3 regions of the Solibacillus sp. FSL W8-0372 genome follow, and region 2 is predicted to be linked to each of the others. Evidence: predicted binding sites of a transcription regulator. Region 2 holds the regulator's gene; each other region holds the start of a gene.
The links. The regulator LexA, encoded in region 2, represses DNA repair genes until DNA is damaged. The targets are predictions, from matches to a motif close to CGAACATATGTTCG.
Positions count from the first base shown of each region.

Region 1: the regulator LexA is predicted to act here: its motif matches at 5,701-5,714, upstream of addB (helicase-exonuclease AddAB subunit AddB).
Region 3: the regulator LexA is predicted to act here: its motif matches at 5,850-5,863, upstream of MKY13_RS17695 (malate synthase).

Region 1 is NZ_CP150204.1:710,196-720,850, forward strand. Features, by position in the region: gene MKY13_RS03365 (peptidoglycan DD-metalloendopeptidase family protein) at 53-1,342, shown strand; gene MKY13_RS03370 (TlpA disulfide reductase family protein) at 1,450-2,022, shown strand; gene MKY13_RS03375 (S41 family peptidase) at 2,097-3,524, shown strand; gene MKY13_RS03380 (PDZ domain-containing protein) at 3,688-4,857, shown strand; gene MKY13_RS03385 (TVP38/TMEM64 family protein) at 5,002-5,625, shown strand; gene addB (helicase-exonuclease AddAB subunit AddB) at 5,755-9,396, shown strand; gene addA (helicase-exonuclease AddAB subunit AddA) at 9,371-10,655, shown strand, end outside.
Region 2 is NZ_CP150204.1:2,480,780-2,491,434, reverse strand. Features, by position in the region: gene MKY13_RS12705 (alpha/beta fold hydrolase) at 1-546, shown strand, start outside; gene miaA (tRNA (adenosine(37)-N6)-dimethylallyltransferase MiaA) at 539-1,438, shown strand; gene hfq (RNA chaperone Hfq) at 1,524-1,754, shown strand; gene MKY13_RS12690 (rhodanese-like domain-containing protein) at 1,830-2,132, shown strand; gene MKY13_RS12685 (trimeric intracellular cation channel family protein) at 2,260-2,868, opposite strand; gene MKY13_RS12680 (methionine gamma-lyase family protein) at 2,991-4,238, shown strand; gene MKY13_RS12675 (MerR family transcriptional regulator) at 4,487-4,870, shown strand; gene glnA (type I glutamate--ammonia ligase) at 4,933-6,267, shown strand; gene MKY13_RS12665 (gamma-type small acid-soluble spore protein) at 6,361-6,759, opposite strand; gene MKY13_RS12660 (DNA alkylation repair protein) at 7,054-7,761, shown strand; gene MKY13_RS12655 (5'-3'-deoxyribonucleotidase) at 7,839-8,384, shown strand; gene MKY13_RS12650 (gamma-glutamyl-gamma-aminobutyrate hydrolase family protein) at 8,503-9,198, shown strand; gene lexA (transcriptional repressor LexA) at 9,282-9,905, opposite strand; gene MKY13_RS12640 (LysM peptidoglycan-binding domain-containing protein) at 10,068-10,415, shown strand; gene MKY13_RS12635 (recombinase family protein) at 10,402-10,655, shown strand, end outside.
Region 3 is NZ_CP150204.1:3,441,524-3,452,178, forward strand. Features, by position in the region: gene MKY13_RS17665 (DASS family sodium-coupled anion symporter) at 1-491, opposite strand, end outside; gene MKY13_RS17670 (hypothetical protein) at 803-1,804, opposite strand; gene MKY13_RS17675 (PadR family transcriptional regulator) at 1,785-2,138, opposite strand; gene MKY13_RS17680 (tRNA-dihydrouridine synthase) at 2,295-3,266, opposite strand; gene nadX (aspartate dehydrogenase) at 3,470-4,249, opposite strand; gene MKY13_RS17690 (YtoQ family protein) at 4,398-4,838, shown strand; gene MKY13_RS17695 (malate synthase) at 4,927-5,781, opposite strand; gene MKY13_RS17700 (methyl-accepting chemotaxis protein) at 6,379-8,424, shown strand; gene hpaB (4-hydroxyphenylacetate 3-monooxygenase, oxygenase component) at 8,630-10,081, shown strand; gene splB (spore photoproduct lyase) at 10,248-10,655, shown strand, end outside.

The DNA of each region.
Region 1 (10,655 bases), 1.8 Mb from region 2:
AAGAGAGACGAAACGAGCGACTACTATTCATGCATTTAGGGGGAAACAGGTTTTGAAGAAGCTAACAACGCGTTCATTTAAAATCATTGCTGTACTACTAGCGCTTATTTTATTTATTCAAATGCCGGCAGCTTATGCAGCATCATTAAGTGAACTAAAAAAAGAGCGCAGCCAACTTGAAGCTGAGAAAAAGATGCTCAACAAATCACTCGAACAAAAAACAAATGAAATTCAAACAAATCAAAATCGTCAGCAGAAAATTATTTCTCAATTAGAGCAAATTGGGGCAAAGATTAATGCAAAGAATCAAGAAATTGAAGTTGTCGAATTGGATATCGAAATTGCAAATGAAGAAATTTCGATATTGGAAGATGAAATAAAAGAATTACAAGATAAAATTAAGAAGCGTGACGAACTATTGCGTGAGCGTGCCCGTGCAATTCAATCAAGTGGTACGGTAAGTTATTTAGATGTACTCCTAGGTGCTAATAGTTTTGTAGATTTTATTGATCGTTTCTCTGCTGTAAGTACCCTTATGGATGCTGACCGTCAAATTATGCGTGAGCAAAAGGAAGACCAGGAAAAGCTGGAAGTCCAAAAAGTAGAGCTACTAAAGAAAAAAGAGAATTTAGAAGCGAATAAGGCGAAACTGCAAAAACTAATGGCGTCATTAAAGGAACAAAAGAGAGAAAAAAATCAATTAGTAGCTGAGCTTGAAAAAGAAGAAGCAAAATTACGTGCTCAAAAAACATCGTTAAAAGAAGAATACGATGATAAAGTAGAGTTAAGTAAAGAAGTAGAAGAGAAATTCCTTAAAGAACAGGCTCGATTAGCTGAAATTGCACGACAAAAAGCTTTAGAAGCTAAAAGAAATAAAAAGAAAAATAACAGTAATGTTTCAAGCTCTGGAAATTTACCAACTGTTGCAGCTGGTACTTGGACAAGACCAGCAGCTGGGCGATTTACTTCAGGCTTCGGCTCACGTGATATCGGGCCAATCGGAAGTAAAAATCACTTAGGAATCGATATTGCAAATTCAATCGGTACACCGGTTGTTGCAGCAGCTGATGGTGTTGTTTCTTATGCAGGAACAATGAATGGCTATGGGAATGTAGTGATGGTAACCCACTCAATCGAAGGCCAAATTTTCACGACAACATATGCCCATTTAAGCGGCTTTAATTCAAGTGTTGGTGATGTTGTTTCGAAGGGGCAGCAAATTGCTCGATTAGGTAATACCGGAAACTCAACTGGACCACATTTACATTTTGAAATTCATGTTGGCGAATGGAATGGCAGCCGTTCAAATGCAGTAAATCCATTACGATATATATCATTATAAATATGAAAGGCAAAACTTTATTTGTTAAAGTTTTGCCTTTTAATTTTGAATAAATTCCATAAAGGTATGATATTGTACTAATAGGAAGAAATAGTGAGGTGAGGTTGATGAAAAAGAATATAGGTATCGTTATAATTTTAGTTCTCGTCGTTACGATGCTAAGTACATATATAAAAAAGGAACTCGATAAAAGTACAGCGATCAGCAGTGAGGAATTAGGAACAGAAATTGAATTAGGGGAGGAAATTGGACTTGAAAAAGGACAATTTGCACCTGATTTTACTTTATATAATATACAGGGAGAACCGGTGACCCTTTCAGATTTACGTGGGAAAAAGGTCGTACTTAATTTCTGGGCAACTTGGTGTCCACCCTGTGAGGCAGAAATGCCCCATATGCAAAAGTACTATGAGAAATACCGCGAAACAGACAATGTTGAAATTGTCGGTGTCAATGTTACGTATCACAGGGAAAAGATTGAACGTGTCGAGCAGTTTTTGAAAAGCTATGATATAACATTTCCAATTGTTTTGGAATTGGAGGAAACAGTGTCCCGCCAATATGAACTTTTAACACTTCCATCAACCTTTATGATTGATGCAGAGGGGAAAATTCAAAAGACAATTGTAGGTCCGCTTGATTTAGATACATTACGAGAAAATGTGACACAATTAAATTAATTCATGTTCTATCCGTCTTTGTAAGTATGAATCTTTCTTTCGCTTCATAAATTTTATGGAACGGAGGAGAATTTGTGCGGAAAAGTCGGATTTTTTTATTAATTATTTTATTGCTATGTATAGGGGTAGGTGTCTATTGGGCATTGAAAATGCAGACACAGCCAAAAGTTGAACAGGCAGATTTTGCTGTGGTGAATGAACTGCACAAGTTAATAACGAGCGAGTCAGTTTATGATATTGATTCCGAAAAAATAGTGGAAGGCGCACTTCGCGGAATGGCCAATGCAATTAATGACCCATATAGCACATATTATTCGGAGCAAGAGGCGGCATTACATAAACAGACGCTCGCAAGTGAACGGATTGGAATCGGTCTGGAACTATCAGAAGCGAATGGAAAGTTTATCGTCGTAGCACCAATTAAATCTTCACCGGCAGAAAAAGCAGGGATCAGGCCATTGGATGAGCTTGTACAGATCAATGAGGTACGACTTGAAGGGAAAACGATGGGGGAAGTACGTAAGCTCATGCATGGTAAGGAAGGGGAAAGTGTGGAGCTCGTATTGTATCGACCTGAGCTAGAGCAACATGTAAAGCTAAGTATAAAAAGGGAACGCTTGAAAAATGATACTGTGCAAGGAGATGTAATTGAAGTAGAAGGAACGAAAATTGGATACATGACTATTTCGATGTTTGGTGAAAAAACTGCCGATGAATGGCAAAAATCTCTTGATGCATTAATTGAGCAGGATGTAGAAGGGTTAATCATTGATGTGCGTGACAATCCAGGTGGCTATTTACATAGTGTTGCACAAATGATGAGCATGTTTGAGCAAAAGGAAGTCGTATTTGCTTATATGCAAAACCATGATGGTGTAACAGAGCCACTGAAAACGAAGAAAATTGAACAGTTTGAACCCTATGCAAAATGGCTACGATCAACGCCAGTCACGATTCTACAAAATGAGGGAAGTGCCTCTGCAAGTGAAGTGTTTGCAGGTGCGCTGCAAGATTGGAAACGAGCAGTTATTATTGGCGTCACAAGTTTTGGGAAAGGGACTGTTCAGCAAACATGGGATCTACAAAATGGCGGAGAAGTGAAATTATCGACGAATAAATGGCTTACACCGTCCAAGCGCTGGGTACATGATGTTGGTGTGGATCCAGATGTAGAAGTGACTCAACACCCACTATACCGTGTAGAAACGAAAATACTGAGAGGTCGTTTTGAAGTAGGGGAGTATAGTGAAGAAGTTGCCTATAGTCAGCGGATTTTAAGTGAATTGGGCTTTACTATAAGTCGTACCGATGGATTTTTCGATATGGATACAGCACAGGAAGTAGCAAGCTTTAGAAGACAACAAGATTTGCCTGAAGGGCGTCATATGGATGAAGTTTTCTTCGCAGAACTAACGAAACAGCTTGAAACATTTAAACAATCACAGGTAAATGATATGCAATTGCAGATGGCGATTAGTTATGTAATGCATCAATTGGAATGATGTAATAATGTGATGCTCTTATAGAAAGAAAAAAGAATATCGGTATATGTAAGACGACCTCGAAATTGTTTATTTCAGGTCGTCTTTATTTTATTATCGGTACAAATGGGACTACGCATAATCAATAGGATTTGATACAATTAATTGTACGGTAGGTGAGAAAATGGATGAAACAATTTTAATTGAAATTTTGAAAGGGATTGGCCGACTTTTTATAAATCCTTTGATGTATATCGCTATAATATCTGCAATTTATTTAGGATACCGCAGAGTGAAACGTGAACGGCGATTCTTCAATAGGCGTATATTAGGTGGCTGGTCCGAGTTGAAAAATATGCTAGTAATGGGGTTTGTACTTTCCGTCATTATTTCCGTTTTTAGTCTTGTCATTGGCTTAACGGTCTCACTCGAATTATTAACTGTTGTTTTTGTTGTAAGTCTCGTAGCATTAATTATTTATACTTATCATTTATTGTCACCGGCTATTGTAATGGCAATCGCTTTTTGTATGCTTGCTATTATGCAATGGCAAAATTGGACGTATTCTATCGGTCCGCTTGAATTGAATGGCACGGATGCAGTAACAAATCTTGTCATGACAGTACCAATATTGACAGGTCTTTTATTAATGGCGGAAGGAATATTGATTCGACGCTATGGGGGACGTTTTGCCTCTCCTATTATGGAGACGACTAAGCGCGGATTAAACGGTATCGGTTATTACAGTAAACAGCTTTGGGTATTGCCTGTATTTACAATAATACCAGGTGATGGGATTCAAAGTTTTGCTCCATTTTGGCCGCAGTTTACAGTGGGTGCTGAGCAGTTTTCACTCATTGTCTTCCCATTTATAATTGGTTTCCAGCAAATGGTTCGTCAAAAGCTGCCGATGAACGTTTATCCTCAAATGGGGCGTTCGATAGTCATGATTGGTCAATTTGTATTGATAGTCGGATTAACTGCCTATTTTTCGCCTGTATTAGGTGCAGCAGCATTGGCATTAGGAGCAATTTCGCGGACGGTTATAGGGATTTATTACAGCCGTGCCGAAGACCGTAATAGCTATGCTGTAATGCGTAGTGATAGAGGTGTTATGATTGCAGGGATTTTACCGAATTCGCCGGCAGAAAAAATGGGCCTCTTGGCAGGAGAAGTAATAAAGCGTGTGAATGGACAAGATGTTTATACAGAAGAAGATTTATATAAAGCGCTGCAAATTAATGCAGCCCATTGTCGTCTGGAAGTGCTGGATCATGCCGGTGAGTTGCGTTTAGCTCAACATGTTGTACATCGGGATGATAATTATAAAATTGGACTTTTGGTAGTGAACTAGATTATAGAAGGCAAAGAATCCCGTGAACACGGGGTTCTTTTTTTAAGGTTACATAGAATAATTTATGTTACTATAAAAGTGAAAAAGATCAAAATAAAATTTTGAATGCTTCGAGTATTTTATGTTTTGGCAGGAGTGAAGGTTATGTTGGATTGGATGACTATCGACAATATAGAAATTGTTGTAGAAAAATATAAATTATTAGGTCCCTTTTTCGGTATATTTTTAACTTTTATAGAATCTTTTTTACCAATATTACCTTTATTCGTCATCGTCGTTGCCAATGCAGCTGCCTACGGACTGTTTTGGGGCTTCCTACTGTCATGGCTTGGGACGGTTGCAGGATCTTATCTGTTTTTCTTAATGATTCGAAAGTTTGGGAAGTATCGTATCTTCCGTCGCATAAAAGAACAAACCCAAGTTAAAAAACTGATCCATTGGGTAGATATAAGAGGGTTTACACCATTATTTGTATTGCTATGTTTGCCATTCACACCGGTTGTTGTTGTAAACAGTGTGGCCGGTCTGTCAAATATTAAGAAAAAGTATTATTTTTTAACACTTTTTATTTCTAAGCCAATTATGATTTTTTTAATTAGTTATTTAGGTAGTGATTTACGAGAAATTATAGCGTCACCGGTAAAGATTATTATATCGATTGTGATTGTATTGGTCATCTGGGGTATCGGGAAACTTATCGAACGCATCTTAAATAAGCGTGTAGAGCGCGACTTGCGTGAAATTGAAAAACTTAGAAGAAATAAATAATATGTAATGATTAAACCTTGTTTTTTACAGTTGCGTAAATGAACAAGGTTTTGTTTTATGAATGCCATTAATGTACGAACATGTATTCTTATATTATAATAGATTAACAAAGATAAATGAGGTGAAATTATGACATTACGAGTCATTTCGGGTCGGGCAGGTACTGGGAAAACAGCTTTTATTCACCGCGAGATTGTGGAGGATTTAAAAACAAATTTGTTTGCCAATCCAATATTTATTTTAGTACCTGACCAAATGTCATTTACAACAGAGTATGAACTGACGACGAATTATGACATTGAAGGCATGATGCGGGCGCAAGTTATGACATTTAAGCGGTTGGCATGGTATGTACTGCAAAATGAAGGCGGTATTGCACGAGAGCGTATTGGTGGCACAGGGTACCGCATGTTATTGCGCCGTATTTTGGAAGAACATCAAGAAGAATTTCTACTATTTAAACGAGCAGCCGGTAAGCGTGGTTTTACGAAGGAAGTCGAGCAAATTCTAAAAGAATTCAGTCAGTACCATATTGATGTGGAGACAATTGAGCCACTAATTAATTCTCTTAGAGAAAATGGAGCGAGTGAAGTACTGCTCCATAAATTGCATGATTTACACATAATATTAAAGCAGCTACATGAGCGCATAGGAACGGAATATATTGACGGGGACGGCTACTTTCCAATGCTAATTGAACGCATTCCGAAGATGGAAAGCTTGCGGGATACCCATGTGTATTTAGATGGGTTTGTTTCATTCAATGGACAGGAAATGTCGATATTAAAAGAGCTTTTAATTTATGCAAAGCGTGTCACAATTGTGCTGCCGTTGGAGGACCCTCAAGTTGATATGCTCGAAGGATCCGTATTTTACAGGGCCGCCATGACATATGACAAAATAAAGCATGAACTGCAAAAGTTGCGTTTTGAACGGGGAATCGACATTGAAGAGGAGCCAAGAGTTCATCTCGAAGTAAATTACCGAGCAAAAAATCAGGACTTGCTACAAATTGAACGAAGCTTTGATAAAGTTATTGACGCTCCAATTGAATCGACAGGATATGCGCAAATATTGGAAGGGGTAAATCCACGAGCTGAAGTGCAAGGAATTGCCCAGGAAATAAAGCAACTCATCTTAAAAAAAGGTTTGCGTTATAAAGATATCGGGATTATGTATCGCCAGGCGGATGTATATGAGGCAATTATCGGTACGACCTTTATGCAATACGAGATCCCTTTTTTCTCAAATGAGAAACGGGCAATGCTATATCATCCCCTTATTGAATTTAGTCGATCTGTGTTGGAAATTATTACAACAAATTGGAAATATGAGCCGATATTCCGGAGTATTAAAACGGATCTGTTCTTTCCATATGGAGCGAATTTAATGGCAATGCGAGACAGAGCCGACATTCTTGAAAATTTTGTCATTGCAAAAGGGATTGTCCATGATCGATGGCTAAACGAAGAAGTTTGGCATTATCGTCGTTTTAAATCTTTGGAAAAAGTAAATGCGATACAGACAGAAGATGAATTGGAACATGAACATCTTTTAAAGTCAGTCCGGGATTTAATCCGCGAACCTGTTTTAGCATTGCAAAATCGCTTGAAAGGTAAACGGACAGGCCGTGAAATTGTAGTGGCATTGTATGAGTTTATGGAACAACTGGATATTTATAAAAAGCTTTTAAAAATGCAGGAACAGGAAGAACTGACGAATGCACTACATCAATCACTGGAACATGAGCAGGCTTGGAATGGCTGGGTGCATATTTTAGAGCAATTCGATCTCATGTTCGGCGACAAAATTATGCCGTTGGAAGAAGTGGCACAAATATTAGATGAAGGCTTTGAAACACTTCAATTTTCAAGTGTGCCCCCAACTTTGGATGAGGTGACTGTTTCAACCGTTGATTTTGCACGCTTTGATAACAAAAAGGCGATTTTTGTAATTGGTGTTAACGATGGTGTCTATCCGATGCGTATGGATGCAGGGGGATTATTATCTGATGATGAACGGGAAGCCTTTGAAAAAATTGATGTTGAATTGGCGCCAGGTATAAAAAGTAGGCTGCTTCAGGAGAGCTTTCTATTTTACCGTGCGATTTCCTCGTCGACACAGTATTTATATATTACGTATGCAAATGCAGATGAGGAAAGTAAAGGTAAGCTTCCGTCGCTTTATATTAACCGACTGCATAAAATGTTCGAGGTTGTGGAAAATCAGGGAATGCAACAGGAGGAAACGGTTCGTACATTACCGCATCGGCAAATAGCGATGGATCCATTGGATGAACAACAAAAAGCTAATGTACTCCATTATTTACAGCACCCATCGCCGTCGATTGGCTTTTTAATGACACAGCTGAAGCAATCACAAATTGAACGACGCCCGCTCTCAGAGGAATGGGCTGCGTTGAAAGCATTTTACGAACGGGATTCCGAATGGAGAAATGTGCTCAATATTGTGGGGAAACCATTGTATTCAATAAATGAAGCGGAGCCTTTGACAGAAGAAGTTGCTACGGCATTATATGGGGAAAACTTCCTGGCAAGCGTATCACGCATTGAACGTTTTTATAGCTGTCCGTATTCGCATTTTGCTTCTTACGGTCTTAAATTGCAGGAACGTACAGAATTTAAGTTAGAGACATTTGCAATGGGTGATTTATTCCATGAGGCGATTCGGACAATTTTATCGGAAAAAGAACCGACAATTTCATTGAATACGTATGTAAATTGTTACAAAAAGGCGAATGATACTATTTCTAAGCTCGTCGATTATTTCTCTTATAGCATTTTAAAAAGTAGCCATCGCTTTGAATATATTAAAACAAAGCTTGTGAAAATAGTAGCCCGTACGGTGTATGCTCTTATGAACCAAAGTGAGCTATCTAAGTTTAAAGCAATTGCTCATGAAAAGCCTTTCGGTAAGCGTGATGACAAAAATACCGAACAAGATGACAACAATCCATTGGATGCACTCGAAATTGAATTGGATCATAACCGCAAAATGTATGTCCGTGGTCAAATTGACCGTATTGATGCTTATAAAGACGCAGAAAATTTATATTTGCGTGTTATTGATTACAAATCAAGTGGCCGCAAACTTGATTTTACTGAAGTATATAATGGCATTTCCCTTCAGCTGTTAACTTATTTGGATGTGGCGATGAAAAACATCCCGATTATCGCACGTGAAGGTAAATTCATTCAGGACTTATCAGAGCTGGAAAATATTATTGTCCAAGCGGCTGGAATGTTCTATTTACATGTACACAATCCGCTTATTCCAACTGAAGATTATGAAGAACAGGACCGGGTGGAAAATTTACGTCAAGAGAAGTTTAAACTAAGTGGTTATATGTTAAAGGATGTAGAAATCGCACAACTAATGGATCAATCCCTCGAACCGAATAAAACGTCCATTATTGTTCCGGCTGCATTTAAAAGCGGCGAGGATCCTGAATTTAATAACCGCTCTTCAAAAGTGATCGAACAAGGACAAATGGAAAATCTACAAGAGTTTGTTCATTATAAATTCCGTCAGGCTGGGAATAAAATTTATGAAGGCAATACAGAAATCAAACCGTATAGCCTAGGTAACCAAAAAGCCTGTACATTTTGCAGCTATAAAGCGGTATGCCAATTTGATCAAGCAGAGACGGGCAATAGCTTTAATGAAATAAAGAAACAGCCGGAGCAAGAAGTATTTAAAAATATTGAAAAGGTGGTGTGTGTTCATGACGATTCCAGCGAAGCCGAATGACATTCAATGGACGGATGTACAGTGGAAAGCCATCTATGCATCCGGTCATGATATTTTAGTATCTGCAGCCGCTGGTTCAGGAAAGACCGCGGTTTTAATCGAGCGGCTTATTCAAAAAATTGTAGCGCCGGAAGAAAAACGTATTGATGTGGATGAACTGCTAGTTGTAACCTTTACGAATGCATCTGCTGCAGAAATGCGAAATCGAATGGCAGAAGCACTTGAAAAAGCTCTTACTGAAAATCCAAGCAACCTTTTTCTGCGTAGACAATTAAGTTTATTAAACAAAGCGCAAATTTCCACATTGCATTCGTTTTGTTTATCGATTTGCCGTGAATATGCATACACAATTGATTTAGACCCTGGTTTTCGCCTGGCAAGTACAGAAGAAGCTTCGTTATTGCAGGATGATGTGCTGATGGACGTGCTTGAAAAAGCGTACCGTGGTGATATGGAAACGCTCTTTACGAAAGAGGAGCTTTATACACTGATTGATAGCTTTGCGTCAGACCGAAGTGACCAGGCAATCGAACTATTACTGCAGGAAATGTACAAAGTTTCACGCGTACAGCCTAATCCGTATGAATGGCTGCAAACATTACCGGAAAAATACGATATTGATCCGAACAGCCCGATAGACGATTTAGCGATTGCACAAGAAGTTCGCCCATTTATTATTGCAAGCTTGAAGGAGATTGCAGTCCGCCTTGAAAAAGGTTTGCACATTGTTTCGATCGTGCCCGCTTTAGAAAAAAACAAGCCATTGTTTGCAGCGGAATATACAGGGGTGACACATGTATTAAATGCAATGGAAAATGGTTCGTGGGAGCATGCTTATGAGTTAATCCCTTCCATTGAATTTGGACGGATTAAACCGTTGACGAAAAAAGATACGGAAGAAGACAAAGAATCGTATGCGGTGGCAAAAAATCACCGTGACACAGCTAAAGAAATGCTGAATTCATTAAAGGACACATTTTTTGCCCGGCATCCAAAGCTCTATGTACAGGAAATGGCGGCAACAAAGCCTATTTTAGAAACGTTAGTAAAGCTGACAATTGAATATAGTGAAGCGTTTAAATTAGCCAAACAAGAGCGCGGCTTACTGGATTTCTCGGATTTAGAGCATTATGCCTTGGAGATATTAACGGATCCACAAAGTGATTCCAAAATACCGCAACCATCCGATGTGGCACGCACCTTCCAAAAACGTTTTAAAGAAGTACTTGTAGATGAGTATCAGGATGTGAATTTCTTGC
Region 2 (10,655 bases):
CAACATAGCGGAATGATTGAACGCTTAGTATTGAGCGGTACAGGTTCTGCAAAATTACTACATGAAGCTGGTCATGCCATTGCAGGTCAATTAGTGAAATTGCAAGGCGCAAAAGAACAAAGTCTCCTAATGCATAAGCTTAGTTTCGCAGGTTTTAACCGGCACATAGAAAATCCAAAAACAAACTTTGACTGGCTCACTACTGATGAAGACGAAGTGAAAAAGTATATTGAGGATCCTTTATGCGGTTTTATCGCGACTCACCAATTTTTTTCAGATTTAACCGGTGGGATTCTTACGTTAAAAAACAAAAATCAAAATGCACGCATTCGTCCTGATTTAAAAATATTGCTCATAAGCGGTACACTTGACCCGATTGCAGATGAAAATGGGAAAAGTGTTCTGCGTACAGGTAAACAGCTTGTGGACGCTGGGCTGGAGCATGTGAAGGTACATTTGCTTGAAGGAATGCGACATGAAATATTAAATGAAAAAAAGAAGGATCAAGTAATGGAAATAATAGTACGGTGGTTAAAAGATGAATAATAAAATTGATGTAGTGGCCATTATTGGCCCTACAGCATCTGGTAAAACAGCGTTGAGCATACGTTTAGCAAAAGAAATAGATGGGGAAATCATTAATGGGGATTCAATGCAAGTCTATCGCCATATGGATATCGGTACAGCAAAAATCACTGTTGATGAAATGGAAGGGATTCCACATCATCTGTTAAGTATTAAAGAACCTACAGAAGCATTTTCCGTAGCAGAATATCAACAGCTAGTCCGAGGGAAAATTGAAGAAATTCAAGCCCGCGGTAAAATGCCAATTATCGTAGGGGGAACGGGACTTTATGTACAGTCAGTACTCTATGATTTTCAATTTACAAAACAAGAAGTCGATGAAGAAGCGCGTCTTAAATATTATGAGGAATTGGAGAAATTAGGTCCAGAAGCGATGCACGCCAAATTAGCAATAATTGATCCAGCTTCTGCAGCAGAAATTCATCCGAATAATACGAGACGCGTCATTCGTGCATTGGAAATGGCAGAGCTTGCCGGTGTATCCCGCGCAGAAGAGCAATTTAACCGCGGTAATATTCCCCTATACAATCATTTAATTATCGGACTGGACATGGACCGTGCGAAATTATATGAACGTATAAATTTACGTGTAGATTTGATGATGAAAGCTGGTCTGCTTGAAGAAGTGCGAGCATTATATAATGCGGGTATCCGGGATGTACAGTCGATTAAGGCGATTGGCTATAAAGAGTTGTATGCATATTTTGATGGTTTAGTAACACTTGAAGAAGCAATCGAACAAATTAAGCAAAACTCCCGTAGGTACGCTAAACGCCAATTGACATACTTCCGAAATAAAATGGATATCTCTTGGATTGGAAATGATTGGGATGCCGTTAGAAGTATAATCTAAAATATTTTAAATTTAAAAGGTAAATCTTACATGAATAACGAATAATTAACTATTGCATGTATACTATGGTAAGGGAGATTAGACGATGATGAAATCACTGAATTTGCAGGATACGTTTTTAAATAATTTACGCAAAAACAATACTTTTGTAACGGTATTTTTACTGAATGGTTTCCAACTAAAAGGCTTAATTAAATCTTATGATAATTTTACTGTTTTACTGGAATCAGAAGGGAAGCAGCAATTAATTTACAAGCATGCCATTTCTACTTTTGTTCCTGCCAAAAATGTTGCATTACTTGATGAAGAAGAGTAATCCGGCTAAACGGTAGCGCAATATTAATTGTTTGATTATAATGACTAAGATGGTACTAGTATTGGAGGAATTATAATGAAAACAATGACGACAGATGAACTGATTAATTTATTGGATGCGAATGAAGATTTGAATGTAATCGATGTACGTGAAGATTTTGAAGTGGAGCACGGAATGATCCCGGGTGCAGTACATATTCCACTTGGTTCTGTTCCGGAACGTACAGATGAATTGGATAGTTCAAAATCATATATAGTTGTATGTAAAGGTGGCGTTCGTAGTGCGAATGCTTGTGAATATTTAGAGGGAAAAGGCTTTGATGTAACGAATCTCGAAGGCGGAATGATGGCCTATGACGGAGAGTTGGAATTCAAGTAATAATTGACAGGGGAATGTTTAGCAGTCATTTAGGACACGCCCTCTTTCAATTGTAGCCGCACATATTTTCCAACTAAAAAAGCTGTATCAAAAGTAAATTTGACTTTTGATACAGCTTTTATTTTGCTTATTTTACTATGCTTATTTTTTTCGAAGGCAATCCCCAGCCCTTTGTATACGATAAAATACGCAAAGCAGTAATTAGGACAAATAAGATATACAAAAATATATCACCTTTAAAGATTTCAAGCCCAAGTAAGAAACCGGCACATGCAGCCCAAACCCCATATATTTCATGACGTAGAACTATCGGTTTTCTTCCAGCAAGAAGATCACGTACAACACCACCACCAGCTCCTGTTAATACTGCTGCTACGATAACAGCGGCAAGGGGCAAATCTAAATGGACAGCATACATCCCGCCCTGAATTGCAAAAGCAGACAATCCAATTGCATCGGTTACATTTCCCCAACGATTCCAATGTTTTATAAAGTGATTCGGTATTAAAAAGAAAATGGTAATGGCAGCTAGTGCAATTTGAAACATCATTTCCTGATTCCATAAAGTCGAAACTGGTAAACCAATCAATATATTACGGATTGCACCCCCACCAAAAGCTGTAACAATTCCTAATATATAAACTCCAAATAAATCGTACTCTTCTTCCATAGCTACAATTGCGCCTGATATTGCAAATGCTATGGTCCCGATAACACTGAATACCTCCCAAGCCATATTCATCTCTCCCAATCCAACTAATACTATCGCCATGAGGATAGCAGTTTTTCAAACATTCGTCAAAACTAATTTTTTTAAGGTATAATAGTTACAGTTTGAACAGAATGGAGCAGTAAATCATGGCATTTCAATCATTATTAACACCAGAAACTATAAAGCTAGCGACGAAAGTTGAAGAAAAGGTTCGTACTTATCATCAACAAGTAGATGACCGCGCATTTTTTAACCAACAAAAAGTACTAGCTGCTTTTCGAAATAATCAAGTAAGTGATTTTCATCTGCATCCTTCTACAGGATATGGTTATGATGATGAGGGTCGGGACAATTTAGAGCGTGTATATGCGGAAACTTTCGGAGCGGAAGCAGCAATTGTACGTCCGCAAATTATATCTGGCACACATGCTATAACATTAAGTTTATTTGGCATTCTACGACCTGGTGACGAACTTCTTTATATTACCGGGAAACCTTACGATACACTTCAATCAATCGTCGACGGCGGCGAAAAAGATACGGGATCATTAAAGGATTACAAAATTGGCTATTCCCATGTTGATCTAATCGGAAATAAGGAAATCGATTGGGAAGGTGTGAAAAATGCAGTTAACGAAAATACAAAGATGATTGCAATTCAGCGCTCAAAAGGCTACGCAACACGTCCATCCTTTACAATTGAACAAATTTCACAAATGGTTTTAAAAATTAGGGAAATTGCACCGAATGCAGTTATTTTTGTTGATAATTGTTACGGTGAATTTGTGGAGTTGCTTGAACCTACAGAAGTAGGTGTAGATTTAATGGCTGGTTCTTTAATTAAAAATCCTGGTGGGGGCTTTGCAAAAATAGGCGGCTATATTGCAGGACGCGCAGATCTAGTAGAAAAATGCGCATACCGTATGACTTCACCTGGTATTGGTGCTGAAGCGGGTGCATCATTGAATACGTTAGCAGATTTTTATCAAGGGTTTTTCATGGCACCGCATATTGTTGCGCAAAGTTTAAAAGGTGCGATTTTTACATCGGCAATGTTAGAAGAAATCGGAATGACGACATCTCCTCATTATACGGATGTACGAACAGATTTAATTCAATCTGTAGCATTCCGGACTCCAGAACAAATGGTAGCGTTTTGTCGTGAAATTCAGGCAGCTTCTCCTATCAATGCTCATTTTGCCCCGGAACCTGCATATATGCCCGGTTATGAAGATGACGTTATTATGGCAGCGGGAACATTTGTTCAAGGATCAAGCATTGAATTAACTGCTGATGGTCCAATTCGTCCTCCATATACAGCTTTTGTCCAAGGCGGCTTAACATATGAACATGTTAAATATGCGATTTGCGCAGCTGTCCAAAAACTAACTTAATTTTAAAAAAAATCGTCTATTTTATGGACGATTTTTTTAATTAAATAATAATATTAGGAAAATATTTAAAATACACGCTGTTTTTATAGAATTTAGGGTAATAGTATATAGTCTGTTCAATTTGTGATGGTCACTTCTCTAAGTCTAGTATGTAAAATGCTGATTTATACAACGTATGTCAGTTTTTCTAACATATAATTGACAATGTACGTAACAAGTCGTAATATAGCGGTAAGGGGGTGAATTAAATGAGTAGTGAAATTCGACGTTCAATGCCACTATTATCGATAAGTATCGTCATGCAATTAACGGATCTTACAGCCAGACAAATCCGTTATTACGAAGAGCATGATTTAATTCAGCCACACCGTACAGAAGGTAATCGTCGAATGTTTTCATTAAACGATGTCGATATCTTATTGGAAATTAAGGATATGCTCGAACAGGGTATTAATATGGCAGGTATAAAGAAAGTATTTGACATGAAAAATGACCCAGCAATACAACAGGCGAGTAAAGAAGTTATTTCGGATTCAGATTTACGTAAAATTTTGCGTGAAGAGATGCGACAAGCTCAGCGCATGCAAAAGACATCTCTTCGACAAGGGGATTTATCACGCTTTTATCAATAGCGTGTAAATTATATAAATTTGATAAAAATCGGTACTGAACAATTATAGGAGTGTGGAATTTAGTGGGTAAATATACAAAAGAAGATATTAAGCAACTCGTACAAGAACAACAAGTAAAATTCATTCGTTTACAGTTTACAGACATTTTAGGGACAATTAAAAACGTAGAGATTCCAGTAAGCCAACTAGATAAAGCATTGGATAACAAAATGATGTTTGATGGCTCTTCAATCGAAGGTTTTGTACGTATTGAAGAATCTGATATGTACTTATACCCAGATTATGATTCATTTATGATCTTCCCATGGACTGCCGAAAAAGGGAAAGTAGCGCGATTCATCTGCGATATTTATAATCCAGACGGTACTCCATTTGCGGGTGATCCACGTAATAACTTAAAGCGTGTATTGAAGGAAATGGAAGAGTTAGGTTACACTAACTTCAACTTAGGACCTGAACCAGAATTTTTCCTATTTAAGTTAGATTCAAAAGGTGAACCAAGTCTTGAAGTAAATGACCATGGTGGCTACTTCGACTTAGCACCAACAGACCTTGGTGAAAATTGCCGCCGTGACATCGTGTTAGAGTTAGAAGAAATGGGCTTTGAAATTGAAGCTTCACATCATGAAGTTGCACCTGGCCAACATGAAATTGACTTTAAATATGCTGATGCCATTACGGCTTGTGACAATATTCAAACATTCAAATTAGTTGTTAAAACAATTGCTCGTAAGCATGGCTTACATGCTACATTCATGCCAAAACCTTTATTCGGTGAAGCTGGATCAGGAATGCACTTTAACGTTTCTTTATTTAAAGGAAAAGAGAATGCTTTTTATGATCAATCTACTGAATTAGGTCTATCTGAATCGGCAATGCAGTTTATGGCAGGTATACTTGAGCACGTACAAGGTTTTACAGCAATTACAAACCCAACAGTTAACTCTTATAAACGTTTAGTACCGGGTTATGAAGCGCCATGTTATGTAGCATGGTCAGCGCAAAACCGTTCTCCGCTTATCCGTATTCCTTCTTCTCGTGGAGTTTCAACACGTATAGAAGTTCGTTCAGTGGATCCATCGGCAAACCCATATTTAGCGATGGCAGTTATTTTAGAGGCTGGTTTGGAAGGTATTCGTAGAAAGTTAACTCCACCACCAGCAATTAACCGTAACATTTATGTAATGAACGAAGAAGAGCGTAAAGCAAACGGTATCGATAATTTACCAGCAGCATTAGACGACGCTTTAACATTACTATCAAAAGACGAGGTTGTGCAAAAAGCATTAGGCAACCACATTTATGCAAACTTTAAAGAAGCAAAAGAAATCGAGTTTGATATGTACCGTTCAACTGTTCATCAGTGGGAACGCGATCAATATATGAAGATGTACTAATAGTAGTGTTGGGGCGTTTTGTCCCAACGCTTTTTTTCTTTTTTAAGGAGAAAAACCGGCAATATTAATTGCCGGTATGGGGATGATATTCAATTATTTACCGTTTTGGGAACGATTCTTTGCAAATAATCCAGAAGCTTGCTGCTTTTTGGCTTCAGCTTGTTGGTTTTGCTTTTTGACTTGGCTTACATCTGTTTCCATTCCAAACTCCGCGTTTATTGAACTAAGTTTCTTTTGTAAACCACTATTAGCAAATAAGCCGGAAGCTTGCTGCTTTTTAGCTTCAGCTTGTTGGTTTTGCTTTTTAACTTGGTTCACATCGGTCTCCATTCCAAATTCCGCGTTCATTGAACTAGGGCTTTTTTGTAAACCGTTATTAGCGAATTGACCAGAAGCTTGCTGCTTTTTAGCTTCAGCCTGCTGGTTTTGCTTAATAACCTTGTTAACGTCTGTTTCCATCCCAAATTCAGTATTCATGTTTTTGTTTTTCATGAATATCACCTCCTGAATTTATTCTGTTCAGAGGTTGTTTTATTATTCTATGGAATATATTTACTTTTAAATGATAAAAGGGATTTTATCTGTTATCTTGAATTCATATTACATACTCGTGAAGATGTAGAGGAGAGCTATAAAGATTTGTTGGAAATTCAGTTATAAAACATTTTTTAGAAGATCAAAATGAGTGTAAAAACTATACAATGGTTATTATGTACATTTAATTGCAGATCATATATATAAGGGTTAAAAAACCGTTTTACATCCAGATTAAAGGAGCAGATTAATATGGATTTCAATATGATAATACATGAACTAGAAAAATTAGGAAAAGAACGAACGAAAAAAATTTACATGTCTAACGGAGCAAAGGAACCGCTATTTGGTGTAACGATTGGCTCGATGAAACCATATGTTAAGCAAATCAAAATAGACCAGGAACTTGCGGAACAATTATATGCAACTGGGAACTATGATGCGATGTATTTTGCCGGAATCATCGCAGATTCAAAAGCAATGTCGGAAGCAGATTATAATCGATGGATTGAGCAGGCCTATTTTTATATGATATCTGATTATATTGTTGCAGTTACATTAGCGGAATCTGAGATTGCCCAACAAGTAAGCGATAAATGGATTGCAAGTGGAGAAGAGCTGAAAATGTCTGCTGGCTGGCATTGTTATTGCTGGCTCCTCGGTAATAGAAAAGATGAGGAGTTCTCAGTTCAGAAAATGAAGGAAATGCTTGAACAGGTAAAACAAAATATCCACCTAGTACCACCACGTACACAAGTTGCGATGAATAACTTTGTAATGACTGTCGGTATTTCTTTTAAGCCATTACATAATGAGGCGTTGCAAATTGCAGAGGATATTGGTGAGGTAGAAATTAAGCATAAAGGAAAAAAGCCTGGAAAAGTACACGCGTATGCAGAAATTGTAAAGCAAGTTGAAAAAGGGCGTATCGGATTTAAACGCAAATATGTTCGTTGTTAGTTGTGGAGAGTAATACCTTGTTATTTCACGATATAATTGTATAAACTTAAATTAGGAAATTTCAAGGAGGAAATTATATGAAGAAAAGTATTGCGATTGATATGGACCAGGTTTTAGCTGACTTTTATTCTAAGTTACGTATTACTTACAATGAGAATTTTGGCACTTCCTTTACGGACGAGGAATTTTTATTAACTACGCAGCGTGATTTACCACGTGAAGATGCGAAGAAACTATTTGCACTATTAAATGAGCCAGATTATTTCCGTGATTTGGACTTACTGGATGAAGATGCAATTGAAGTCATTCAGGAGCTGCAGGAGCATTATGAAATCTTTATAGCTACTGCTGCAATGGATGTACCGGGATCATTCACAGCCAAATATGATTGGCTAATCAAGCATTTTCCATTCATTAAAACACAAAATATTGTATTTTGCGGAAATAAAGCAGTTATACATACCGATTATTTAATTGACGACAGTCCAAGACAACTTGCGGCATTTAAAGGAACAGGACTATTGTATTCAATGCCATACAATCGGGCAGAAGAAGGATATACAAGCGTCCATAATTGGAAAGAAATTAAGGAATATTTTATAAAACAACTTGAAATTGTTTAGTCAAACAGGGTCTGCATTTAGCAGCCCCTTTATTTGTAAATTTTAGTAGTCATTTAAGGCGATATAATAGTATAATTTAAAATATTTGAATTATTTTTTAACTTTAAGGGGATAGAAAATGAAGCCGATTATTGGATTAACGATGTATGACTTTGACAAGAAAATGGATATTAATAATGTCTATTTAACATCAATTGAACAAGCAGGGGGAATTCCGATTTGTATTCCGAATGCGACGAAAGGAAATGTTGAGGCTTTATTGGATATTGTTGATGGTATTGTATTAATTGGTGGTGCGGATATCGATCCGTTATTATTTAATGAAGAGCCGCATCGTAATATCGGGAGTGTAGTACGAAAGCGTGATGACAGTGATCTTTTATTAATGAATGAAGCATTTAAAAGACAAATGCCCATTCTAGGTATTTGCCGAGGACAGCAGATTATGAATGTAGCCTTTGGAGGTACGATTATTCAGGATATTCCATCACAGGTGGAAAATATAGTCCAACATAAGCAACCATCCAAGCGCGGAGAATTAGCCCACACTGTTGATGTGAAAACACCAAAGTTTAAAGCTATTTTTGGAGAAGAATCATTTCGTGTGAATACTTTCCATCACCAGTCAGTAGGGAAATTAGGGAAAGGTCTGATCACATCGGCTGTTGCAAAAGACGGTATAATTGAGGGAATAGAGCACGAATCCCATCCATATTGTGTGGCTGTACAGTGGCACCCTGAAGAGTTGGCACCAAACGGTGATATTTATGCACAACGTTTATTTAGTAGTTTTATAAATGCATGTAAAAAATAAAGGAGGACCCAGTCGATTTCGGCTGGGTTTTTTGTTTGAAAAAGAAAAAGCTTGCCGATTCTATTAGAATGGCAAGCTTTTAATTAATGAATATTTCGATATAGCCCTACTACTTTACCTAAAATTGATACTTGATTAACAATAATCGGCTCCATTGAACTGTTTTCAGGTTGTAGACGGAAATGAGTTTTTTCTTTGTAGAAACGCTTCACAGTCGCCTCATCTTCTTCGGTCATTGCAACAACAATTTCTCCATTGCTTGCAGTAGAAGTTTTCTTGACGATAACGTAATCCCCATTTAATATGCCTGCTTCAATCATTGATTCACCCATTATTTCAAGCATAAATAACTCATCTTCTGATGATCCATATGCATCGGGCAGCGGGAAATATTCTTGGATATCTTCAATAGCTGAAATAGGTAAACCAGCTGTAACTTTACCGATTAATGGTACGTGAATTACACCTTGCTTAGCTATTGATAGCTCTTCTTGATCTAAAATTTCAATGGCACGCGGTTTAGTAGGGTCGCGACGTATAAGCCCTTTACTTTCTAATCGAGCTAAATGCCCGTGGACAGTTGAACTAGAAGCTAAACCTACTGCCTCTCCAATTTCACGAACTGAAGGCGGATAGCCTTTTGAACGAACTTCCTCTTTTATAAAAGTTAGAATAGCTTCTTGTCGCTTGGAAATTTTTTGTGTCAACTAACTCACCTCTTTATCATGCTATTTTTCTTAGTGTAAGTATAGCAGTATGCGAACACGAATGCAAACATAAGTTCGAAAAAACGGTTGACAAAAACATATGTTCGTATTATTATGGGAACAAACATTCCGAACGTATATTCGAAAAGAGGGGTATTTATTATGAAAAAAATTAAATTAAACAGCTTCACATCAATGTTTCTCATGTTTTCTATTCTATTATTGGTATTAATATTCCATAAAGACGATAATATAGAATTATACGAACAAGTATCTATCGAACAAGGAGATACTTTATGGTCGCTTGCAGACCATTATCGTGGTAAAATGGCAACGCATGATTGGATAAACAAAGTGAAAAAAGAAAATGGTCTACGAGATGGAAAAGTTGTTTCAGGACAAATATTGGTTGTACCAGTTGAAAAGGAAGCCCAATATATTGTTCAGTTGAATGAATCATCCGATGTGTCGACAATTAAGGTAGCGAGAGATAATAATGACAAAAACTAAAGCAGTTATTTATTGCCGTGTCAGTACCGAAAAAAGTGCGCAAGAAACATCGTTGCTGCGTCAGAAAGAGGAACTTACGAAATATGCAGGCGCATTCGGTTTTAAAGAAGTAGAGATTTTTACGGATCAACATAGCGGCTATGACGTGGAACGTGATGGATTACTGGATATGCTCGATTATATGAGGGAAAATAAAATCAAATCGTTATTTGTACAGGATGAAACACGTTTAGGACGAGG
Region 3 (10,655 bases), 960 kb from region 2:
GCAATACGTTTATGTAAGTTCCACTTTTCCATTGCAAGCGCAATCATAAATCCACCCATAAACAGGAAAATTGTTTCATCTCCATAAGAAGATGAAGTTACCTTTATGTCTAAACTATTTGTTAAAGGAAACAATACAAGAGGTAATAATGCTGTAGCGGGGATTGGGATTGCTTCAGTAATCCACCAAGTTGCAATCCAAATGGTACTTGCCAAGACTCCTTTAGCTTCTGGTGTAAGACCCTCAGGATTAAAAAACAGCAATGTTAAAATAAACAATAACGGTCCTAATATAAGACCTACTATTTGTGCTGTTGTATAACTGCGGCGAGTATAACCTCCTCCACCTCCATTACCCGAACCTGCATTACCTGTTTTTTTGTGATTTCCGTCCGAAGCAATTTTAGAAGAATTTGGTTTTATGAAAAAAGTAAACATATCTTTTACTTGGTCATGCATTTCCCATAACCGATTCCACGTAGTTGAAAACATTGCATTTCCTCCTAAATTTTGTTTTAAAATAGCATTATTTGATTTTAAATATTACTATTCCTTTTATCATTTTTACTTAGATAAATAAAAAAAGCAATAGTATTTAAAATAATGTGAAAATAAAAAATAATAAAGTTTATAGAAAATACCTTGTAAAATATAAATTTTTACATTTTAAATAATATTTTCAATATAGTACATTGTTATATAACATTGATATTACATTTCTAGCAATGCACTTATAAACAAAAAAGAACGAGTCCTGAAAAGGAAATTCGTTCTTTTTTAAATATACTATTTGAAAATATTTATTATACTTTTGCTTTTTTGAAACCATCATAAATATTAATAGCGGCAGTAATTATTAAAATAATAATTGCACCCCCTATTAGCCACATATTGAATTGCTCTTTCGTAATCGTAAACAGATTAGTTATATAAACAACGAATTCTTCGCTCAAAAAATTAGGTTTTATTAAAATAATAATGAAAACAATTGTTGAAATTACTTCAAGTACTGTATTTCCAATAGCCATTCTTTTTGTCCATTGTTCCTTCAATAACTTATAAAGAGCAAATGCAATCTCCAACCCCGCGATAATAAGAACGATTAGCCCATATTGTTGTAAAACATCCTGATTTAATGCTGGCATAACAAATTCTAATCGACCACCATCCCCTTCATATACTCCTATAATCTGGTTAGCATAAAAGTAAAGTGTCACCCAAATAGCCGTCCACATTAAACTCCCGAAAATCTCTAACTTCGAAATTGTTTTCTGCTTAGATATATATGCAACATTTTTTAAATCTTCCGCGGTCCATTTTTCTAAACCTGAAGTTAATGGCAGCTGTTCCTTATCTTTATCAAATCTTTCTAATAAAGCAAAAGTGATAGTTAGCCAGAAAAAAACTTGGATTCCTACTTGAATCAACGTCCAGATACCTTCTCCGACAAAGGATAAAATGCTATTTAATATCGCCTCTTCTCCACTAAAACCAATGAAATATTTTGTGATAATTGTTATTAATGAAACGACAGCAGCTATTGGTACAATCATTTTTAATAATGACATATAAACATCAAAATAGCGTGGACCTATTAAATGCATTGGCTGATCCTTATACCCGTTCGCCAATACCGCTGGATTACCTAACTGATTAAGCACATCTTTAACATCCGCCTCGGTATGATGGTTAGGCAGCATATCCCCAATCGTTGAGCGTAATTCAAGTGCAATATCTGAACGCATTTTTTCAGGCAGCCTTCTAGTGACTTCTTGAATATAAACTTCAATTAAATTCGTTTTCATCGTCATCTCCCTCTCCTAATAAGGAATACAGTTCCTTAGAATTATTAATCCACTCTTTTTTCAATTCTAAAAAAATCTCTAAACCAAATTCACTTAAAACATAATATTTTCGAGGTCTACTCTCTGATGTGTCCCAACTGCTTGAAACTAGTTCTTGCTTTTCCAATCTACGTAGTAAAGGGTACAAAGTACTTTGATCAATAGAAATTCCTGCTCCTTCCAATGATTGGACTAATGAATACCCATACTGCGGTGTTCTTAATTGACTAAGGACAGCTAATGTCAAAGTCCCTCTTCTAAGCTCTATCTTTAAGGAACTCAATAAATTGCTCACTAATACACCTCACTCCATAATAATGTATGTCATACAGTATTATTATATACTATGTATCATACAGTATTGTTGTGAATAACACTACTATAAATTGGTAATTGAACAAAATTAAACTCCTGTGGACTTGTTAAGGTCCACAGGAGTTTAATTTTGTTCTTATTCTTTGACTTTGTTTATTTCAAAATTATTCAGCAGTTCACGTACTTCATCCGTTGATTTTGTGTTCATTAATTGATTTCTTAACTCACCTGCACCACGGAAGCCTTTAACATAAATTTTGAAAAAGCGGTGTAAACCTGACATAGAACGTGGCAGCATTTCCGCATATTTATCCTGTAAATCAAGTTGAAGCTTTAAAAGATCAAGGTATTCCTCAGGGCTATGCTCTTTCGGCTCTTTTTCAAAAGCAAAAGGATTTTTGAAAATACCACGGCCGATCATTACCCCATCAATACCGTACTTTTCAGCGAGCTCTAAACCAACTTGTCGATCTGGAATATCACCATTGATTGTCAATAATGTTTGTGGCGCAATTTCATCTCTTAATTTTTTTATTTCCGGAATTAGCTCCCAGTGAGCATCAACCGCACTCATTTCTTTTCTCGTACGCAAATGAATCGATAGGTTAGCGATATCCTGTTTTAAAATATGTGTCAGCCATTCCTTCCATTCCTCTACATCTTTATAGCCAAGACGAGTCTTTACACTGACAGGTAATCCACCAGCTTTTGCTGCTTCAATCAGCTCAGCTGCAACATCGGGACGAAGAATCAGACCGCTTCCTTTCCCTCTTTGTGCAACGTTTGGTACAGGACATCCCATATTTAAATCAATACCTTTAAATCCTTTTTCGGCCATACCTATACTCATTTGACGGAAAAATTCTGGGTTATCTCCCCAAATATGTGCAACAAGGGGTTGTTCATCTTCCGTAAAATGTAAACGACCTCTTACACTTTTTTCTCCCTCTGGATGACAGTAGCTATCAGAATTTGTAAACTCTGTGAAAAATACATCCGGTCTGCCTGCTTTCGCTACAACATGACGAAAAACAGTATCCGTCACGTCTTCCATAGGTGCAAGAACGAAAAACGGTTTCGGTAAATCGTTCCAAAAATTTTCTTTCATACTATTTCAAGTCCTCTCAAAATGGGATTTTGCTTTACTCATCCCTTAAGTTAAGCTCATTAATAGAGCATAATTGTCATCAGTTACTTTAAAACTATCGTAAGCCTCAAAAACACTTTTTTATTTTATACTTTTCAAACGTTTCCTTCTACAATATTGCCTATATATCTAAAGATTAAGGACAACATTTCACGTTTAAAACACTATCCACCTATTCTAATCTTCCCGTTCATCCTCTTTAGTGTTCCTAAAATACTCATAGCAGCTAAATAGCTCGTTTTTGGATTTTCCGGCAATGGATTATTTTTAATCGTAAATGTCGCTTCCCCAAACTCTCCTGTTATTTCAACATGATGAATGTTTTTTTCAATATATGGATCCGCAATTAAAGTTACTTTAGTATTTTCCATACCAATCCCGGCCAGTGCAAGGACAATGGAAACATTCATATTTTTAGGAAATCGCTCGATTGCATCTGCTGCTTTTCCTTCGAATACGACTTGAGCTTCCTCAATTTCCTCAGCAATTAACGAACTTGCTGGCTTACAAGTAGTGAGTGAAACATAAGTAACTTTACCGAGGGCATGTGCATTTTGTAAAATGTCCAAGCCCCCAATTGCTCCTGAAGGTAAATGAATATCATTATTATACTTGTGTGCAAGATGACTAATTTTGGTTACTAGTTCCATATCAGCAAATGCACCGACGCTGATTACCACAACATCTTTTTGAGTTATAATGTCTGGCACTAGATCTTTCACAGCATTTATATTCGCCGCTTCCACTACAACATCAATACCCGAACTTAGAAAATCAGTGAGATCCGTAAATAATTCAACCTCGAATTGCGATGCAACTGTTTCGTACTTTCTCTTATCCTTTACGAATACACTTTTAACTCTTAAATCATTATGGTCCTTTTGGTTAATTTCATTTAATAAAAAATGAGCGATTGCACCCGCCCCAACTATACCAATATTCATGTTAAATCTCCTTATTTGCTTTTATTATTCTTACTTTCCACCATAACATATCTTCGTCCTGCTTTATCCTTACAATTAGGTTTCCTTTAAAATCTCCATTACTTTGGGTAGTATTAGATTATAGTGAAAATAAATAGGAGGGATAGGAATGGAACTGACAGTATATCTTGCAGGACAGATTCATGACAATTGGCGGGAAGAAGTAGCACAAAAGGCAAAGGAAAATAATCTCCCCCTACGCTTCGTAGCTCCACAAACAAACCATGATCGTTCTGATAATATTGGGGAAGAAATTTTAGGGGAGCAGCCTTCTAACTTCCATAAAGATAATGCAGCATCGGATATTAATAATTTCAGAACACAAGTATTAATGCAAAAAGCGGATATCGTCATTGCCTTATTCGGCGAAAAGTATAAACAGTGGAATACCGCAATGGATGCAAGTACGGCTATTGCTATGAACAAGCCAACTATTATTATTCGACCAGAGTCATTGATTCACCCTTTGAAGGAGCTTTCCAATAAAGCAAATGTAACCGTAGAAACTGTTGACCAAGCAATAGATGTAATTCGTTATATTTTTGATTAATGAAAAGTATATGTAATTCATCCATTTAGTTTTGAATGTACAAAAAGAGAGATTGCAGGTTGCAACCTCTCTTTTTTAGAGTAAAAAATTAAATACGCTTTAATGCACCATTAGGATTTGGTAACTCTTGAGCTGATATTTTATTGATTTTGCAGAAGTAATCAAAAAATTGTTGTGCTAGCTCTTGTTCCTGTGGATCAGTTTTAAGCGATACTATGTCGCGTAAAATTTGTGCCATCCAAAGGTTATTGAAGTAACGATGTTTACCTGTATTCCAAGTCATTTTATGAGTAAACTTTTCATTTACATAGTAATTCCAGAAGAGCATTTTATTCGCTTCCTCTTCTGTAAGTTTTAATCTGAACTTTGAATGGGCAGGAATATTACCATCTTGGCTAAGCTTTCCGATAAAATCTTCCTTCACCATATAAACACCTAAAATACGTCTTTCTTTTTCTGACGAGTTAGGATCTACTGCAGTTAATAAGACCGCACTATTTTCAAACAATCGTATCGGTTTATTTGGTTTCCCTTTGTTAACGCCACTTTTAGCAACCCCAGAGAAAACTTTCCACTCCGAAAATGCCGTACTTTGCTCTTCTTCATCACACCAAAAAACCATCTGGGATTCGGGATGAAGTTTATGGTTTTTCATAAGTTTTTCATGTTGTTGACGAAGATCCTGATTTTTACGCAAAAGTTTTAATTCTTCTTCTCTTTGCCATTCTTCTTCTCTTCGCTCTAGCTCTCTTTTTTCAATAATTTTTTCAAGTGAACTCGCATCACCTTTATCATGAAGTTTCAGGTGTTTTTCAAATACATCAGGGAAAACAAATTTTTTCTTTTCCGTTTCAAAATGTATTTCAATACTTGAATCATTATGTTTAACAACACTTCCCATACCAAACAGCTTATGGGTAACTTTCTTATTAATTAAATTCATTATTATAGTCCTCCTTCACATTTTTACAGGTAAATTTATTATCAAATTAAATAACTTCTAATAAACCACACACAATTGTTTGAATTTTTACCTTAATTTTGAAAAAGACTATTAAAAAACGTATTCCAAATTCTCTCTGCATTTACAGCAGAATTCGAAATACCACAATTGTAAGTCTATTATAACATTTCTTAAATAAAAATACAATTTATTTGTTGACAACGCATTTTAAGTTAGGTTAAAATGAAATATTTATTTTCTATAAGACTTTTTATTTTATAAACCAACACTTTAAAAGCCTACGTTAATCCATATAATTACTATATAAATAGACAGCCTTTACTTTTTTCCTCAAACAATTTTCGCAACCGTCAAAATCAATCCTTCAGCCGTAACAAATAATTAATCAACCATCATATACAGTATACCCATTGAATAGTAATATTATTTAGAAAATTGTAATTATAATGCATTTTGCCCTCAAAGAAGTAATTTCTATAGACATAAGTCCTATACGTATATATACTTTTATCCAGATAAACTTTCTACTTTTCGGTGTAAAAGTAAATATTTAGATAAAAGAAAGACGTGAAACAAGTGAATTTTTTTAAAAACCTTACATTAAAGGCGAAGTGGATGATGTATATATCTTTTGCTATCGTTTTAGCAGTCGGTATAACTGTAATTTTTAGCCAGTGGAATGTGCGTAACATTCTTGAGGAGGAAAATCATCAAACCTCTTCTGATAATGCAAAGAATGCAGTTAATCAAGTATCTTTAGGCTTACTGAATTATGAATCGGCTATTCTACAATTTAGTCAGGTAGTAGAAGCAATCTTAACAAATGATGAAAAAGATTATACCCAAATTGATAAAATTACAAAAACGCTTCAAGAACAGAATAGTGATTATTTAGCGGTGTATTTCATGGACTTTAAAACTGGCAATTTACATGTGACACCGGAAATTACATACGATTGGGATGTTCGTGACTCTCAAACATTCGCAAAGTTAAATAGTAATCCAAACCTACAATGGATGGATATCTATTTGGACACTGGCGTAAATCAATTAATGACTTCCGTTATTGCTCCAATATTTAATAGTGGTGAGTTAGTTGGTGCAGTCGGCTTTGATATTGACTTTTCAACAATCGGTTCAATACGAGAAAGCATTGAAGAAGGCACCTCTTCCAAATTGATGATTGTTGATCCAAACGGTCTTATTGTTTCTTCATTTATTGAAGATGGAAACGGAAAAAATATTAATGCTGATAATTCCGGTAAAGTTGAGGGTGTTTCCGATTTATTACCCCCTAGTGAATTAGCAACGGAATTTAGCTGGCTTTTAAATAATTCAAATACAAATAATCAAATTGAACAATTTAATTGGGCTGGTGTTGATTATTCGGGTGAAATACAGACAATAGAAAAAAACAATTGGAAGATTGTCTCTGTTATAGATAAAGATAATTTTGCTGAAAAATTAAAGGAGTTTACAATTAACGGTTGGATATCACTCATTATTGGATTAGTCATTGGTTGTTTATTCGCTTATTTCATGTCAATTAAACTAATTCAGATTTTTAGTAATTTAAAAAAAGTATTTGAAAGAACAGCAAGTGGTGATTTTATTTCTCGCTTTGAAACGAATTCTAATGATGAAATTGCTGATTTGGCAAACCATTACAATCAAATGCTGGATAGTGTTCATCATTTAGTTCTTCAAGTAAATGAAAATACTAATGCAATTCGTAGTTCTTCTAACAGTTTAGCTATTATTGCTCAAGAAAATGAACAAGCATTAAATAATGTTTCAACTAGTATTGAAGAAATTGCTATGAGCAGTAGTAAACAGGCTGAAAAAATGCAAGATGGTTCTAATGCTCTCCATGTATTAGCAGAGGGTATTGAGACAATTGAATTACAATCAAAACAAGTAGCCGATGATGCGGCAGAAGCGCTCATTGAAGCTAATACAACTATTCATAAAGTTGATCAGTTGGAAGAAACATACACAAATTTAGAAAGAGCATTCCAGGAAGTAACGGTTGTAGCAAGCAATCTGGATGATAAAACAAAATCAATTTCACAAGTAACAAAATTAATTGCTCAAATTACAGAACAAACAAATTTACTTGCACTAAATGCATCCATTGAAGCTGCTAGAGCAGGCGAACATGGTAAAGGGTTTGCTGTTGTGGCTGATGAGGTAAGGAAATTAGCCGAGAATTCAAAAGCAGCAACTACGAACATTCAGGAAATTATTAAAAGTATATTGGAAGATACAGAGCAACTTGTTCAAGTAATGCAGCAAACAAATGAGATTAGCGATAATCAAAAAGTAGCTGTTGATACTGTTAATAATGCAATTAAACAGCTATCTGATACTTTGGAAAATATGAAAGAATCTATTACTAGAACAATGGAAGATGTATCGACAATGCAGCAGCAAAAAAATGTCGTACTATCTTCCATGTTAGTAGTCCATGAAATGACAACAGAGGTAACAGCTGAAACGCAAGAAATTGCAAGTTCGATTGAAGAACAAACTTCGGCCACTACCGAAGTAACAATTCATGTCACTCATTTAAATGAGCAAGTCGAAAATTTATCAGATTCTGTTTCAAAATTCAAGTTATAATTAGCATAAGTTAAAACAGATGGACTTAGAGGTAGCTGTAAAGCACTTCTAAGTCCATCTGTTTTTCTAATCTATAGTCTGTTTACGTACTATAGTGACACCATTTACATCATTGACATATGTTGCGTATATAAAGAATTTTAATTTGTTGCTTTACATCAAGTGACCTAGCTCTATATTTCCATGAAATTTAAGGAGTGAATACATGGGTGCTATAAATGGAGAATTTTATATTAATCGACTAAATCAATTAAATAATGAAGTTTGGTTTGATGGGGAAAAGGTGGAAGGGTTACTTTCTGAACACCCCGCTTTCAAAGGTCTTATTAAAACAAAAGCTTCTCTTTATGACCTACAGCATAATCCAAAAATAAAAGATGAAATGACCTTTATCTCACCAAAATCAGGTGAACCTCTTGGACTTTCCTTTTTACAGCCAAAAACAAAAAACGATTTGTTGAAAAGAAGGAAAATGATTGAACATTGGGCTAGACATACTTATGGTGTTTTAGGAAGAAGCCCTGACTATTTGAACTCCGTTTTAATGAGCTTTGCCTCTTCAGTAAAAATATTGGAGGGACAGGAAAACTGTTTCCCTGAAAATATTCAGGCTTTTTTTGAATTAGTCAGAGAAAATGATTTATCACTTACGCATACATTCATTACACCACAAGTAAATCGGTCTCAAAGTTATTTCGAACGAACAAATGAGCCGATTTCCGCGAAGGTTATAGAAGAAAATGAACAGGGTCTTGTAATAAAGGGTGCACGTTTATTGGCTACACAAGGTGGTTTGACCGATGAAGTGTTAGTATTTGGGGCCGGTAAAGCTGTATTCGCAGAAGATGAAGCTTTTGCTTTTGCCATTCCCTCTAATACGAAAGGTGTTAAATTTATTTGCCGAGATACATTTGTTGGAGGGGATTCCCCCTTTGATCATCCGCTAAGCTCCCGGTTTGAAGAGATCGATTCCCTTATAGTTTTTGATAATGTATTAGTGCCGTGGGAGCGAGTATTTTTTTATAATAATTTTGAAATTGCCGGAAAGTTTCTTATGGAAAGTTCATTTCATCACTTCGCTAAATATCAGGTGACGATAAGGCAGATTGTCAAAACAGAATTTATACTAGGTATTGCGGAGCTTCTTGTAGATACAATTAAAGTCCGTGAATATCAGCATATTCAAGAAAAGCTATCAGAAATCATCGTTGGGTTAGAAACAATGAAAGCCCTTTTGGAAAAATCGGAGAATAATGCAGTACTAGATGATTGGGGCTATTTACGCCCAGCAATTTTCCCATTGAAAATTGCCGGTAATATTTTTTCGAAACTTTACCCTCGCTACATCGAAATAATTCAGCTCATAGGCGCAAGTGGCATGATTACGCTACCTACCGAAAAAGCATTCCATTCTGATATAAGAGCAGATTTAGATCAGTATCTTCAAGGCGCTACTAAAACAGCAGAGGAACGCGTAAAAATATTCCGTTTAGCTTGGGATTTAACAATGAGCTCATTCGGTACGAGGCAAATGCAATATGAACGATTCTTTTTTGGCGATTCAATCCGCGCAGCGAGCGAATTATATTTTACTTATCCAAAGAAAGAGTATGTTGAAGTAGTCATTGATTTTCTTAAGCAGAAGGAAAATTTATAACTCAATCTGAATACTACCTTCACCCTTTTCAAAAGGACTGCAATATTCCCTTTCATAATTAGTCGACCTTTAGACAAACTAATCCTAAAAAGAAAAGAAGGTGATAGGATGCTTAATCTTACCGATGCATCGTGCTTAATGCAGATTATCATCACTGAGGATAATCATGAATAAACCGTTTATGCCCCAGCTTGTTTATTTTGAACCGAATGCTTTAGATTATCCACTTGGAAAAGAGCTGAAAGAAAAATTTGAAGGATTAGGTATTGAAATTCGCTATACTACTTCACATAATCAGATTCGGGACCTTCCTGGAGACAATGATTTACAAAAGTACCGGATTGCAAAATCTACCCTCGTTGTAGGCATTCGTAAAACACTGAAGTTTGACACGTCTAAACCATCCGCTGAATATGCCATCCCTCTCGCTACCGGTTGTATGGGACATTGTCATTACTGCTATTTGCAAACAACTATGGGGAGTAAACCGTATATTCGGATATATGTGAATGTCGATGAAATATTTGAAGCCGCTGATCATTATATAGAAGAACGCGCTCCTGAGATTACACGT